DNA from 2 places in the Sanguibacter sp. TS_SC_8 genome. Region 2 is predicted to be linked to the other one. Evidence: riboswitches for the same ligand, from Rfam matches in the RefSeq annotation. Region 2 holds a riboswitch; the other holds the start of a gene.
The links. Region 2 has a riboswitch for S-adenosylmethionine ahead of ACWA15_RS17200 (rhodanese-like domain-containing protein). Riboswitches for the same ligand answer to the same signal wherever they lie in the genome.
Positions count from the first base shown of each region.

Region 1: it holds a riboswitch for S-adenosylmethionine, as region 2 does, so the genes downstream of both, ACWA15_RS00445 (methylenetetrahydrofolate reductase) here and ACWA15_RS17200 (rhodanese-like domain-containing protein) in region 2, are expected to answer to the same signal.

Region 1 covers NZ_CM143955.1:105,755-112,603, forward strand. Annotated here, with positions in the region: gene metE (5-methyltetrahydropteroyltriglutamate--homocysteine S-methyltransferase) at 1-1,766, opposite strand, end outside; gene ACWA15_RS00445 (methylenetetrahydrofolate reductase) at 1,776-2,855, opposite strand; SAM riboswitch class I at 2,861-2,965, opposite strand; gene ACWA15_RS00450 (PH domain-containing protein) at 3,035-3,568, opposite strand; gene ACWA15_RS00455 (helix-turn-helix transcriptional regulator) at 3,599-4,651, opposite strand; gene ACWA15_RS00460 (hypothetical protein) at 4,734-5,006, opposite strand; gene ACWA15_RS00465 (hypothetical protein) at 4,990-5,886, opposite strand; gene ACWA15_RS00470 (hypothetical protein) at 5,921-6,169, opposite strand; gene nagA (N-acetylglucosamine-6-phosphate deacetylase) at 6,489-6,849, shown strand, end outside.
Region 2 covers NZ_CM143955.1:3,823,847-3,830,695, forward strand. Annotated here, with positions in the region: gene ACWA15_RS17195 (aminotransferase class V-fold PLP-dependent enzyme) at 1-1,312, opposite strand, end outside; SAM riboswitch class IV at 1,374-1,489, opposite strand; SAM riboswitch class I at 1,601-1,717, shown strand; gene ACWA15_RS17200 (rhodanese-like domain-containing protein) at 1,733-2,161, shown strand; gene ACWA15_RS17205 (O-succinylhomoserine sulfhydrylase) at 2,167-3,369, shown strand; gene ACWA15_RS17210 (N-acetylmannosamine-6-phosphate 2-epimerase) at 3,391-4,071, opposite strand; gene ACWA15_RS17215 (DUF4127 family protein) at 4,068-5,600, opposite strand; gene ACWA15_RS17220 (ROK family protein) at 5,597-6,628, opposite strand; gene ACWA15_RS17225 (GntR family transcriptional regulator) at 6,625-6,849, opposite strand, start outside.

The DNA of each region.
Region 1 (6,849 bases), 390 kb from region 2:
GGACCGGTGAGCATGCCCTTGACCGGCTTGGTCGACAGCGACTGCGTGTACTCGGTCCACCGCACGGTCATCGGCGCCGGGCGGGACACGTCGCCCCACAGGATCGAGGGACGCGTGCAGCGCGAGCCGTAGGACTGCACCCACCCGTTCTGGGTCACCGCGAAGCCGTCGAGCAGCTCGGCGAAGTACTGGACCATGTCGTTGCGCTCGGCCTCCCCGTGCACGAGCACGTCGATGCCGATCTCCTCCTGCAGGTCGACGACGCGCTTGATCTCCGCGCGCATCTCCGCCTCGTAGGCCTCGAGGGAGAGGTCACCCTTGGCGTGCGCGGCGCGGGCCTTGCGGATCTCCAGGGTCTGCGGGAACGACCCGATGGTGGTCGTGGGCAGCAGCGGCAGGTTGAGCCGCGCGGCCTGCGCCGCACGGCGCTCGGCGGCCGGGCCGCGGTGGAAGTCGCCGTCGGACAGCGTCGCCGTGCGCTCCCGGACCGCCTGCACGACGACGCCCGCCGCGCTCGCGCGGGAGGCGACGGCCGCGCTCGCGGCGAGCAGCTGGGCGTGGATCGCCTCACGGCCCTCGGTGATGCCCTCGGCCAGGGTAACCACCTCGGTGACCTTCTCGTCGGCGAAGGCCAACCAGCTCTTCAGGGTGTCGTCGAGGCCGGGCTCGTCGGAGGTGGTGTGCGGGACGTGTTGGAGGGACGTGGAGGTTCCCACGGTCACCGCGCCGGCGCCGAGCACCTCAAGACGCTCGAGGATCTCGAGCTTGGCGGAGAGGTCGGCGCGCCAGATGTTGTGACCGTCGATGACGCCACCGACGAGGGTCTTGGTCTCCAGGCCGGCGATCGGACCGGTCGGGGCGCCACCCTTGACGAGGTCGATCGCGATCGCCTCGACGTCGGTGGCCGCCACGACGGCGAAAGCCTCCTGCAGGTCGCCGAACGGCGCGGCGAGCAGGATCGCCGGGCGGGCGGGGCGGGCGAGGTCGGTGGCGAGCGCACGGTAGGCGGCAGCCACCGCGGTGAGGACGTCCGCGATCGGCACGTCGATGGTGTCGGTGACCAGGGCCGGCTCGTCGAGCTGGACCCAGGTGGCACCGGCGGCGGCGAGGGCGGTGAGCACCTCGGCGTAGACGGGCAGCAGGTCCGCGAGGCGGGAGAGGGGCTGGAAGCCGGCCGGCGCGTCGTCGGCCGCCTTGCTCAGCAGCAGGAAGGTGACCGGGCCGACGAGCACGGGGCGGGTGGTGACGCCGTCGGCCAGAGCCTCGGTGAACTCGCGGACGAGGCGGTCGCTCGCGAAGCGGAACGCCGTGTCCGGGCCGATCTCGGGGACGAGGTAGTGGTAGTTGGTGTCGAACCACTTCGTCATCTCGAGCGGGGCGTCCTCGCCCGCGCCGCGGGCGAGGGTGAAGTAGCCGGGGAGGTCGAGGGCTCCGTCGGCGTCGGTGAGCCCGGCGAAGCGGGTGGGGACCGCGCCGACGGTCGCTGCGGCGTCGAGCACCTGGTCGTAGAAGGAGAACGAGCCCGGGATGGCGGCGTCGGTGGCCGAGAGGCCAAGGGCGACGAGGTGGTCGCGGGTCGTCTTGCGCAGGGTCGCGGCCGTGGCCTCGAGCTCGGTGGCGTCGATGCGCCCGGCCCAGAAGGACTCCACGGCCTTCTTCAGCTCGCGGCGGGGGCCGATCCGGGGGTAGCCGAGGATCGATCCGGCCGGAAATGCCGGGAAGGTCTGCTGGGTGAGGGTAGAGCTGCGCTCGTGAGGTGTCGTCATGGTCATCCCTTAGGTCAGTGCGATGGTTGGTTGGGATGCGCCGACCCACGGCCCGCTGGCCAGGTCCGAACCAGCTCCGGAGGTGTCCGGGTGAGCTGGTCCGCCGCCGAGGTGTACGCCCTCGAGCAGGTCAAGTGCGGCTTCGTGCTTGTTGAAGGTGGAGATGTGCAGGCCCGGGGCTCCGGCTGCGAGGACGGCGGCGGCAAGGTCGACCGAGGCGGCGATGCCGAGCGTGTGGCGTGCGGCCGGGTCCGTGATCGACTCGAGGTCGCGGACGAGGGCGGACGGCGCGGGGACCCCGGTGAGCGCCTCGACCCGCGCGAGGCGGGCCGGGTCGGTCATCGGGAGCAGGCCCGCGAGGATGGGGAGCGTCACGCCGGCGCGTCGGGCGTCGGCGACGAAGTCGATGTAGGTCTCGGGCTCGTAGAAGATCTGGGTGATCGCGAAGTCCGCGCCGGCCTGCTGCTTCTCCAGCAGGCGCTGGACCTCCTGGGCGCGGGTGGTCCCAGCGGCCAGGTTTCCGCTCGGGAAGGTCGCGACGGCGATGGTCAGCGGACGGGCCGCCGAGCGCAGCGCGGTCGAGGGGCTGGCGGCGCACCGGGTGGCTTCCACCTCGCGGAGCAGGGCGACGAGCTCGTCGCTGGAGTGCACGCCGCCGGGAGGCGGTGCCCAGTCCGGCTGGTCCTTGGGGGGGTCCCCGCGCAGTGCGAGAAAGCTGCGGACCCCCTCGGCGAGGAACTCGTCGATGACCTCGGCGACGTTCTCCCGGGAGGCGCCGACGCAGGTCAGATGGGCGATCGGGAGCACGGGTGTGTGCTCGAGGATCCGGCTGATCACCGTGCGGGCGGTGTCCCGGTCACCGCCGGCCGCCCCGTAGGTCACCGAGACGAAGTCGGGGCGTGCGGCGATGAGGCGGTCGACCGTGCCCCAGAACTTCGGCGCCGCCGCGGGGTTGCGCGGGGGCATGAGCTCGAAGGAGATCGTCGGTCGTTGGTTCGAGGGTGAGCGGATGTGCGTGGGCGCGCCAGCCTGCTCGGCCGGGGGCGCTGGGGGAAGCGCCGGGGTCGTCGGTACGTCGGAAGCCGTCATGGGTCTCTCCATCGGACCTGGCGTTAGCACCCGCACCCTCAGGAGGCTTCCATTGTGGGGGGTTGCTGCGGTGTCGACGAGCCAGGACTCTCAACCGCTCTGGATGGTTGTTCCACCCTAGAGGGCATCCAGCAGGCGGTCTAGACGTTCTCGAGGAATGAGATGGATCTGCCCGCGGGTCAGCGGCGGCGGGGCTCGGTGGGGGGAAACTCGCCGTCGTCGGAGCCGTCGTCGGCGTTGAAGAGCAGCTCGTGCAGCTGGACCTGGACCTTCTCCACGCGCGGGACGTCGTGCAGCACCACGCCGGCCTTCTCGGTCGCGTCGGAGATGATGATCGTGCCGCAGCCGAGGATCCGGTCGAGCAGGTCCTTCTCGTAGGTCACGTCGTTGATCCGGTAGAGCGGGATGTCGCGGCCGGTGCGCGTGATGATCCCGCTGCGGGTGATGAGGCGGCGGTTCGTCACCGTGTAGCTGGAGGTGACCCAGCGCAGGAACGGCATGAAGCCCCACAGCGTGATGACCACGAGGGCCACACCGAGGATCGCCCAGCGCAGCCACGGCTGGGCGGAGCCCTCCGGCGCCAGGAGCGCCAGGATCGCGCCGGCGACGACGGTCACCACGAGCACGAGGATGGCCACGAAGAGGGCCTTGACGTGCGTGCGGAGGCTGAGGACGACGTACTCGCCCTCGCCGAGCGTGCTCTGGATTCCCATGGCCAGCATCCTGCCACACGGCCTCGGGAGCTAGGTGCCCAACCAGCCGGCCTGCGCGGCGCGCACACCCGCCTGGAAACGGCTCTCCGCCTCGAGGGTCTCCATGATCGCCGAGACGTGCCGCCGGGCGGTGCGCACGCTGCACCCCAGCCGCCGGGCGATGACCTCGTCCTTGTGCCCTGCGGCGAGCAGTGCCAGGACAGCCCGGGAGGTGTCGTCGAGGACCGCGTCCGACCCGGCCGGTTCGACGTCGATGGGGAAGTCCTGCGCGAGCGACCAGGTCGCCTCGTAGATCTGGATGAGGTACCCCACGAGGTCGGGGTCACGGATCAGCAGAGCGCCCTTGGGCCGGCCCTCGACGAAACGGCTGAGGAAGGCGAGCTCCCCGTCGTAGATCAGCGTGCGTGCAGGGACGAGCGGGATGGTGCGGATCTTGGCGCCGGCCGGGATGGCGAGGGCGGCGTACCGCTGGGCGCCGAGCTGGGTCCGTGTGCTGTGCTGGAGGATCGACCTCAGCTCGACCCCGCGCGCCATCATCTCCTGGTCGTTCTTCCAGGACGTGCGCACGTTCTCGGGGTTGAGCCCGTTGCCCGGGTGCGCGCACCAGCACTGCCGCTGGGTCTCGCGGATGATCCGGGACAGGGCGGTGTTGACCTCCTCACCGGTCTCGATCACCTCGATGCCGGCGTCGGAGTAGCTGCCCGCGCGGGAGTCGAGGTAGCCGGGGAGCAGGGCCAGGTATTGAGCCCTGCTCTCGGCGATGCCCAGGCTCAGCCGGGCGACCTGCTCCTCGTGCTCGGCCAGCAGGCTCGTGGCAGCCAGCTCGGGGGCCACGGCGACCCAGGAGGGGTGGGTGGAGGACAGGTCGCCGGACGTCCTCCGGATGAGCCGCGCTGCCTCGAGGGCGGCCAGCGCGCTGTCGACCTCGTCGAAGGGCAGGCCCAGGCGCTCGCGGGCGGCCTCTCGATCGAGGCCCGGGTTCGAGGCGGTGTACAGATAGACCTCGCGGGCGGTGGCGCTGAGCCCGAGGTGCATCGCAGTCTCACCCGACACCCGGTCGCGCGGGTCGTCAGCTGCTGACATGGCGTCCCCTTCGGCTGTACGACGGTGCGATCGAGCCTAGCTCATCGCCCGGTCGCCGGAACGTCGTGGAGGCCGAGGGAACCTACGAATCCGCAGGCCACACGGCTAGCGCCCAGGAACGGGCCCACCTGTTACGCAGCCCCTCGCAGGCCTCCGTGGTCAGCACGTAGGAACACGTCTGCTCGAAGGGGCGGATCGCCCCGTCGGCGACGAGACGCCGGATCTGGGACAAGGCCGCCGCGCGCGGCACGTCGAGCGCGCTCGCGATGGCGGACTCGTTGAGGACCCCGTCCAGGCTGACCGCGGCCTCGAGCTGTTCGGCCAGGTCGAGGATCTCGTCAGTGAGAGTGTTCATGGATTTCACCTCCTGTCGGTGAGAGCGCCCCCAGGCAGAGGCTGCCTCCGGGGTGGAACGACCGGGCGACCTCGCCGAGCCGGGACTCCTCGTGCGGCAGAAAGCCGAGGCGGTTGAGGAGGAGGTGGGAGTGGATGAGGGCGAGCCGGGTCGGGGAGCTGGGGAGGTCGAGCTCCTGCGATCGGGTGAGGAGGTGCTCCAGACCGCGAGACCACCGGGTGCGCCACCCGGTCGACACCGGGTCCGCGCTCAGGGTGGCGACGAGCGGCTCGAGGGAGTAGATCTCTGGGGCGCGGAGGTCGAGGGCCAGGAGCGTCGGGGCGACCGCGTCGTCGCGGTGCCCCCAGGTGGCCTCGTGGCGGTCCCAGTACTCTCTCCAGCTGCTGGTCCGGTGGTCGGTGTCGGCGAGCCCGGCCGGCCAGCTCATCAGCGCGTGGGCGGCGTCGTGCAGGAGCAGTGCGCCGAGGGCGGCACGGGTCGTCTCCCGGGAGAGCGTCCGGGAGGCCCAGACCGCGAGGTCGCAGCCCAGCTCTTCGAAGGATGCGGCGAGGTCCGAGGAGGACGCCCCTGTCTCCTGGCCCCCCTGCGGCCAGGACACAAGGGTGTCCGATCGGTCCTCTGCCGTGGTCCAGCTCGTGGGGAGCAGCTGACCCACACGTGCGGTGCCGAGCAGCGCCAGCATCAGCGAGGTCGTCGTCGAGGTCTGGTGCCAGGTGAACCTCCACCGGAGGAGCCCCTGTGACCGGGCCTCTTGCACAAGAGGCCCGATCACATCGGTGATGACGGTGTCGCGCGGCTGTGACCCCCCGGTCCCCAGCCGCCCGAACCACCAGTCAACGTCGGACGTCTGACGCGGCCGCATCGTGCTGACTGTGCCCATGATCTGCACCTTTCAGGTCGAGCGGACGTGCCGGTCAGTCCTGCCATGCACTCCCGTTCAGCGGGTGGGCCATTCCGGGCTGTGTCCCGATGGGCTTCTTCACTGGGCTCGTCCCGATGAGGACGGTCCCCGCAGGGGTGACGACCGGGGTCGCCACCACGCGCGGAGCGGGTGCCTGGGCCGAGGCGGCGGTCCCAGCAGTCAGGACCAGACCGGTGGCGAGCATCGCTGCAGAGGCGATACCTGCCGTTCGTGCAGCTGCAGATCGGAGGATCGTGTTCATCAGAATCTCCTAGCGCTGGTGGTTCTGCTGCCGGGGCGTCTCCCCTGCTGAGGTCAATGATCCGGGGCGCCGGGCGACGCTGGACAGCGTTTGCCGGTGGCATCAAGTGACGTGTCCGACTGAGGTTCGGAACTGGCCGCACGGCGCGCCCAGCAGAGCCGCCGGCGCCCCCGGACGGCGCGTGGCATCTTCCTGCCACGTCCTGTTCTTCCCCGTCGTTGCGGGACGGTGCAGTGCCGTGACGTGCAGCGCGACCGGTGTGTGCACCCGCTCGGACGGCGCGATGCGCCAAGGGCGGACGCATCGCTAGAGTGATCGCGTGACCAACACAGAGGCGTATGTCATCACCGGTGGAACCGTGCACACCGGCCAGCGGGTCCTGCGAGAGGGCTGGGTGGCCGTCGAGTCCGGGCTGGTCGCCGGAGTCGGCGAGGGCGAGGTGGGTCCGGGCTGGAGCGACCTCCCCCGCGTGGACGCAACCGGCCACCGGGTGGTTCCCGGGTTTGTCGACATCCACTCCCACGGCGGCGGCGGCGCGGCCTTCGGCGCGCCCTCCTCGCTCGTGGACGACGCCTACCGGGTGATCGCCACCCACCGCGCCCATGGGACGACGACGATGATCGCCAGCCTGGTCACGGGGACGATGGACACGCTGCGGGTGGCCGTGGAGGGGCTGGCCG
Region 2 (6,849 bases):
CCTCGGGGAGCGGGCGCGGGTCGTCGGTGACGGACCAGCACGCGTCGACGACCTCGTACGCGACGCTCGGGCCCTCGCTCACGTAGACCTCGAGGGCCCGCACCAGGCGGTCGACCTCGTCGTGGGTGGTGCCCACACCGACGCTGGCCCGGATGGCCCCCGCCGCGTAGCCGAGGCGCGCGAGCAGCGGGTGGGCGCAGAAGCGCCCGTCCCGCACACCGATGCCGTGCTCGGCCGAGAGGTACGCCGCGACCAGGCCCGGGTCGTGCCCGACGACGGAGAAGGTCACCACGCCGACCGGGTCGACGGCGTCGGCCCAGGCCCGGACCACCTCGATGCCGTCGATCGCCTCGAGGCCGGAGACCAGGCGCTCGCGCAGGAAGGCCTCGTGCGCCTCGAGGGTGCCGGCGGGCAGGGCCGCGAGCGCGTCGCAGGCCGCGGCAAGGGCGACCGCGCCGATGACGTTCGGGGAGCCGGCCTCGTGGCGCGCCGGGGCGCTCCCCCAGCTCACGGAGTCCAGGCCGACCTGGCGCACGGCGCCGCCGCCGGCCAGGTACGGGGTGCCGACGTCGAGCCAGTCGCGGCGGCCCACGAGCGCGCCGGCGCCGAAGGGCGCGTAGGTCTTGTGGCCGGAGTAGGCGATGTAGTCGACGCCGGTCGCGGCGAGGGAGAAGCGGCGGTGCGGGACCAGCTGGGCGCCGTCGAGCACGACCCGCGCGCCGGCGGCGTGGGCGAGCGCGACGACGTCGGCCACCGGGAGGTACTCGCCGGTGACGTTGGACGCCCCGGTGAGCGCGAGCAGCGCATAGGGCGCGCGGGCGAGCTCGGCGCGCAGCGCGTCGAGGGTGTGCGCGACGGAGTCCGCACCGACGAGGACGGTGGCCCCGCCCGCGCTGCGCTGCCAGGGCAGCAGGTTGGCGTGGTGCTCGACGTCGAGCACGAGGACCCGCCCGGGCGCGCCGTCGGCGCCGGCCGGGACGCACCCGGCGAGCAGGTTGAGGGCGTCGGTGGTGTTGCGGGTGACGACCGTGACGTCGTCGGTGCGCGCTCCGACGAAGGCGCCGATGGTCGCCCGGCTGGCCTCGTAGAGGGCGGTCGAGACCTGGGAGAGGTAGCCGGCGCCGCGGTGCACGCTCGCGTAGAGCGGCAGGGTCGCGCTGACTCGCTCGGCGACGGCGACGAGCGCCGGGGCGCTGGCAGCGCAGTCGAGGTTGGCGTAGGGGACGGTGCGGCCGTCGACGAGCGGGACGAGCGTGTCGGAGCCGACGACGGGCAGGCAGGACCGGGCTTCGAGGGGGGTCAGGACAGACATGAGGATCCTCCGAGCAGTTCTGGGGATCGTCGTGCCAGCGATGGCTCATCGATGGCTGTCGACCCCGCGCTTGCCGGACGCCCTGAGCGGCTCCGGCCAGGTCTTCACCCGGGGCACCCCACCGCGGTGGAGGGTTGCCGGCCAGCAAACCGGGGCTTTGCGCTGGCACTCATGACCTGGGACCAGCATTGGCGAGGATCCGGGGGGTGTCAATCCACGACCACCGTCCGTCTCGCATGATGGACCGGCTGTCTCAGAACCGGTCCGCGGGGTGATGCTCAGGGGGACACACCATCCAGAGCGGCTGAGTGATCTGGCACGACGACGCCGCAGCAACCCCCCTGAGCGCACGCAGCACGCTGCGCCGCACCAGGGCGAGGGTGCTACCGCCGGAACCGATGGACGACACGGAGGCAACACATGAGCTACGCAGGCGACCTCACCCCCCAGCAGGCCTGGGACCTGCTCGAGACGAACCCCGAGGCGATCCTCGTGGACGTGCGCACCGAGGGCGAGTGGCGCGAGGTCGGCGTCCCGGACACCTCCTCGCTCACCGGCCGGCGCGAGGCGTTCATCCAGTGGGCCACGCCCTTCGGCCCGAACCCGACCTTCCTCGCCGAGCTCGCCGCGGCCGGGCTCACCCCCGGTGACGAGCGCCCCGTCGTCTTCCTGTGCCGCGCCGGCAACCGGTCGATCGGTGCCGCGATCGACGCGACCGGCGCCGGGTTCGGCCCGGCCTACAACATCCTCGAAGGCTTCGAAGGAGACACCGACGCCGCCGGACGCCGCACGGTCAACGGCTGGCTGCTGCGCGGCCTGCCCACCACGACCTACACCGCCGGGGAGTGAGGGCGGTGACCACGCGCCCGCTGCGCCCCGCGACCGTCTCGGTCCGCGGCGGTCAGGTCCGCTCGAACTTCCAGGAGACCTCCGAGCCGATCTACCTCACTCAGGGGTACGTCTACTCGAGCGCCGGCGAGGCGGAGTCCGCCTTCAAGGGTGAGGTCGACCGGTTCATCTACTCCCGCTACGGCAACCCGACCGTGCACATGTTCGAGGAGCGCCTGCGCCTGCTCGACGGCGCGGAGGCCTGCTACGCGACCGCGACCGGCATGTCCGCGGTCTTCACCTCCCTCGCCGCGCTCGTGAAGTCGGGCAGCCGGATCGTCTCCGCCCGGGCGCTCTTCGGCTCGACGGTGGTGATCTTCGAGGAGATCTTCGCCGACTGGGGCATCACGGTCGACTACGTCGACGGCCACGAGCTCGACCAGTGGGAGGCCGCGCTGGCCACCCCGGCCGACGTCGTGTTCTTCGAGACGCCGTCCAACCCCATGCAGGACATCGTCGACGTCCGGGCGGTCGCCGACCTGGCGCACGCGGCCGGGGCGGTCGTCGTCCTCGACAACGTCTTCGCCACCCCGATCCTGCAGCAGCCCTTCTCCCTCGGCGCGGACGTCGTCGTCTACTCCGCGACCAAGCACATCGACGGCCAGGGCCGGGTGCTCGGTGGGGCGATCCTCGGGTCGAAGGAGTACATCGAGGGGCCGGTCCAGAAGTTCATCCGCAACACCGGGCCCTCGCTCAGCCCCTTCAACGCGTGGGTGCTGCTCAAGGGCCTGGAGACGCTCCCGCTGCGGGTGCACGCCCAGACCGCGGCCGCGCTCCGGGTCGCCGAGCACCTGGAGACGCTGCCCGGGATCTCCCGGGTGCGCTACCCGTTCCTGCCCTCCCACCCCCAGTACGAGCTCGCCCGCAGGCAGCAGAGCGGCGGCGGGACGGTCGTCACCTTCGACCTGGCCGTCCCTGAGGGCACCGACCCCGAGACCGCGAAGAAGCGCACCTTCGCCTTCCTCGACGCCCTCGAGGTCATCGACATCTCCAACAACCTCGGTGACGCCAAGTCGCTCATCACGCACCCGGCGACGACGACGCACCGCAAGCTCGGCCCGGTCGGGCGCGCCGCCGTCGGCATCGCAGAGACGACCGTGCGGCTGAGCATCGGCCTCGAGGACCCGCTCGACCTCATCGAGGACGTGGAGATCGCGCTGCGCGCCTGACCCCGGATGCCCGACGGCGGGCTACCGGGTGGCCGCCGCGAACCGCGCGGTGATCTGCGCCGGGCGGGTGATCGCCCCGCCGACGACGACGGCCCAGGCGCCGCGGCGCAGCGCCTCGGCGACCTCCTCGGGCGAGCCGATCCGTCCCTCGGCCACGACAGGGACGTCGAGCACCTGGGCGAGACGCTCGACGAGATCGAGGTCCGGGCCGGCGGGGACCGGCCCCCCGGTGTACCCGGACAGGGTCGTGCTGACGACGTCGGCGCCGGCGGCGGCCGCCGCCACCCCCTCCTCGAGGGTCGCGACGTCGGCCATGACGAGCCGCCCGAGCTCCCGGTGCACGACGTCGACCACCTCGGCGAAGGTGCTGCCGTCCGGGCGGTCTCGGCCGGTCCCGTCGACCGCGACGATGTCCGCGCCCGCCTCGGCGACCGCCCGGACGGCCGTCAGGGTCGGGGTGATGTAGACCGGAGCCCCGCCGAGCTTCCACAGCCCGATGATCGGCACGGTGGTCAGCGCGCGGACCGCCGCGACGTCGTCGGGTCCTTCCAGGCGCAGCCCGCTCGCCCCGCCGGTCAGCACCGTGAGCGCCATCGCGGACATGTGCGCGGGACCGCGCAGCGGCTCGCCCTCGCCCGCCTGGCAGGACACGATCAGCCGGCCCCGCAGGGTCGCGAGCGCGTCGACCGGTCCTGTGCTCATCGCGGCGACCCCGTCTGGTCGACGATCACCACGTCGATCTCGAAGGTTCGGTCCCACGGGAAGCTCAGGCTCCCGGGGACGAGGCGGAGCCCTTCCAGGCCGGCGCTGCCAGCCAGGACGTCGCTGAGCTCCCGCTCCCACGCGGGGGCCGCCGGGTGCGCACCGCTCACCGCGTCGTGACGGGCCGGGTCGGAGCCGAGCTCGACCCGGGCCTTGTGCCGCACGAGGGACATCCAGCCGTAGTCCTCGACCACGCGCCGGGCGATCGCCACCCGGTGCGCCGAGGCGTCGAAGGTTCCGCCGACCCGGCCGAGGTAGGCCACGACGAGCTGGGCGGCGACGGTCCCCAGGGTGTTGCCGGCGGTGTTCCAGGCGCCGTAGCCGTCCAGGCGCGACCAGTCCAGGACGGGACGCAGGGTCTCCACGAGCGCCGGGTCGGCGCCGTTGGGCTGCGCGACGTCGGCCAGCGCCACCCGGTGCCCGGCCGCGAGCAGCGCCTCGACCTCGGCCGCGGTGCGTGCCGCACCGTCCCAGTCCCACGTCTGGGGGTCGGTTCCGGCCCAGCTCGCGTGGTCGACGGCGCAGCCGGCGCGCGGGCCGCACTCGGGGCAGAACGGCGGGTGGACCACGAGGACGACGTCCGCGTCACCCACGTCGTCGACGACCCGGGCGCCGGCGGCCTCGAGCTGGCGCACGACCGTGAGGCGCACCGGTCCGGTCTCGTACGGGGCGGGGCGGTCAAGACCGTCGGCGTCGGCGCACCTCAGGGCGACCGTCGGGCCGTCCACGCCCATGTGCTGACCGATCGCTCGAGCGACGAGCACCGCACCGGTCTCGTCCGCGCCAGGGTGCACGATCACGCGGTCGGTCGTCCCCACGATCTGCGACCACCGTGCCAGGTCGCCCTGGGCGCGGGCGGAGAGCGAGCGGTGCGCGGCGTCGTCGACGCCGATGACGAGCGAGGCGAGGGTGCCGCGCTGGGCCAGACCGAGCGCGGCGAGGGCCAGCGTGTGCTGGCGCAGGCGCCGGCCCGTCCAGTCGGTCGCGACGTCGTCGGGCACGTCGGGGGCGACGGCGCGGCGGGCCGCGGCGAGGTCCTCCTCGGTCGAGGCGAGCTGCGCGGACAGGGCGTGCAGAGACGGGCCGACGGTGGTCCAGTAGTCCGGCTCCTCCATCGCGTCCAGGCTGTTCGGGGTGCGGGGCACGACGATCGCGGCGTGCACCGGACCGCCGGTCTCCTTGAGCGGCCGCCAGTGGGCGAGCACCTCGTCGAGGTCCTCATGGCCGATCCGCGACCCGATGAGACCGCCGAAGCCGAGGGCGTCGAGACTGACCACGGCCGCGTCGGTGCGGGCCCGGGAGGCGCGGAACCAGGCTGAGACGGTCTGCGGGTCCGGGGCTGTCCGGCAGCGTGGGCGCAGCTCGAGGGGCGGGGTCTCGACCGTCACCCCGGCGATGGCAGCCACCTCCTGCGGGATCGCCCGGGTGGCGGGGCGATCGTCGAGCGGGATCAGGGTGAGCGTGATCATGAGACTCCTCGTCCTTTGGGTCGCTCGGCAACTGGTGGGTGGGGTGTTCGGGCAGCGCGCCGGGGAAGCACGGAGCGGGCGAGGGCGGGTGGCTCCGCCGCGGCCGAGACGAGCAGGCTGGCACCGAGCGCCACGGCGTGCCCGTGGAGCTCCCCCGGACAGATCTCGAGGTCGAGCAGCTGGGCCATGGCCGTCTCGGCGAAGGCGATCCGGGTCTCTGCGAGAAGCAGCTCCCCCACCTGGAGCGCCCCGCCGCCCACCACGATCAGCCGCGGGTCGACGACGTTGGACAGCGAGGCCAGCGCCGTGCCGAGCCCTTGGCCGGCGAGCCGGACTGCGTCGGCGGCGCGCTCGTCGCCGGCCCGCAGCGCTTCCGCCACGTCGATGAGGCTGGCGGCGCTGCCGCCGGCGCTCCGGTAGGTCTCGACCATCCCGGGGCCTGACGCGATGGCTTCCACGTGCCCGCGCCGCCCGCACTGGCACAGTCGGTCGGTGGCTTGCGGCACTGCCATGTGTCCCACATGACCGGCCAGGTGGTGCGCGCCCACGAGCGGCGTCCCGTCGATGACCACCGACCCGCCGACCCCCGTACCCACGGTGACGGCGACGAAGCTCGTGATCCCGGCCGCGGCACCGAATCGGCCTTCGCCGATCGAGAACGCGATGACGTCGTTGACCACGCTGACCTGCGCCCAGTCCAGACGCCCGGAGAGCTCGAGCGCAAGCTCCGTCCCTGCCCAGCCGGGCAGCGCGTCGGTCGCGGACAGGATCGTCCCGGTGCGGTGGTCGACGACTCCGGCCGTCCCCACGCCGAGGTGACGGACCGGGCCGGGCCCGGCGACCTCCCGGACGATCCGGGCACCTTCCGCCAGGACCGCTTCTGGGCCGCCGCTGACCGGCGTCGGCGTCTCGCAGGAGGCGAGGATCGCCCCTGTCGAGTCGGCGATGACGGCGAGCATCTTGGTGCCGCCGATGTCCAGGCCGATGCGGTGCGCGACGCGCCGTCCGACGAGGCGCTCGGGGCTCATGAGCGTGCCCCGCGGTGGACCGAGAAGGTGAAGTCATACCGGTCGGCCCGGTACAGGCTGTGGGCACGCTCGATCGGCCGGCCGTCCGCGGTGTAGGTCACCCGGGAGACGCTGAACGCGGCGGAGTGCGGTGCGACGTCGAGCAGGGCGCCCTGGTCGGGGGTGACCACCGTCGCCCGGATGGTCTGGGAGGCCATCTCCGGCTCGACACCGAGGCTCCG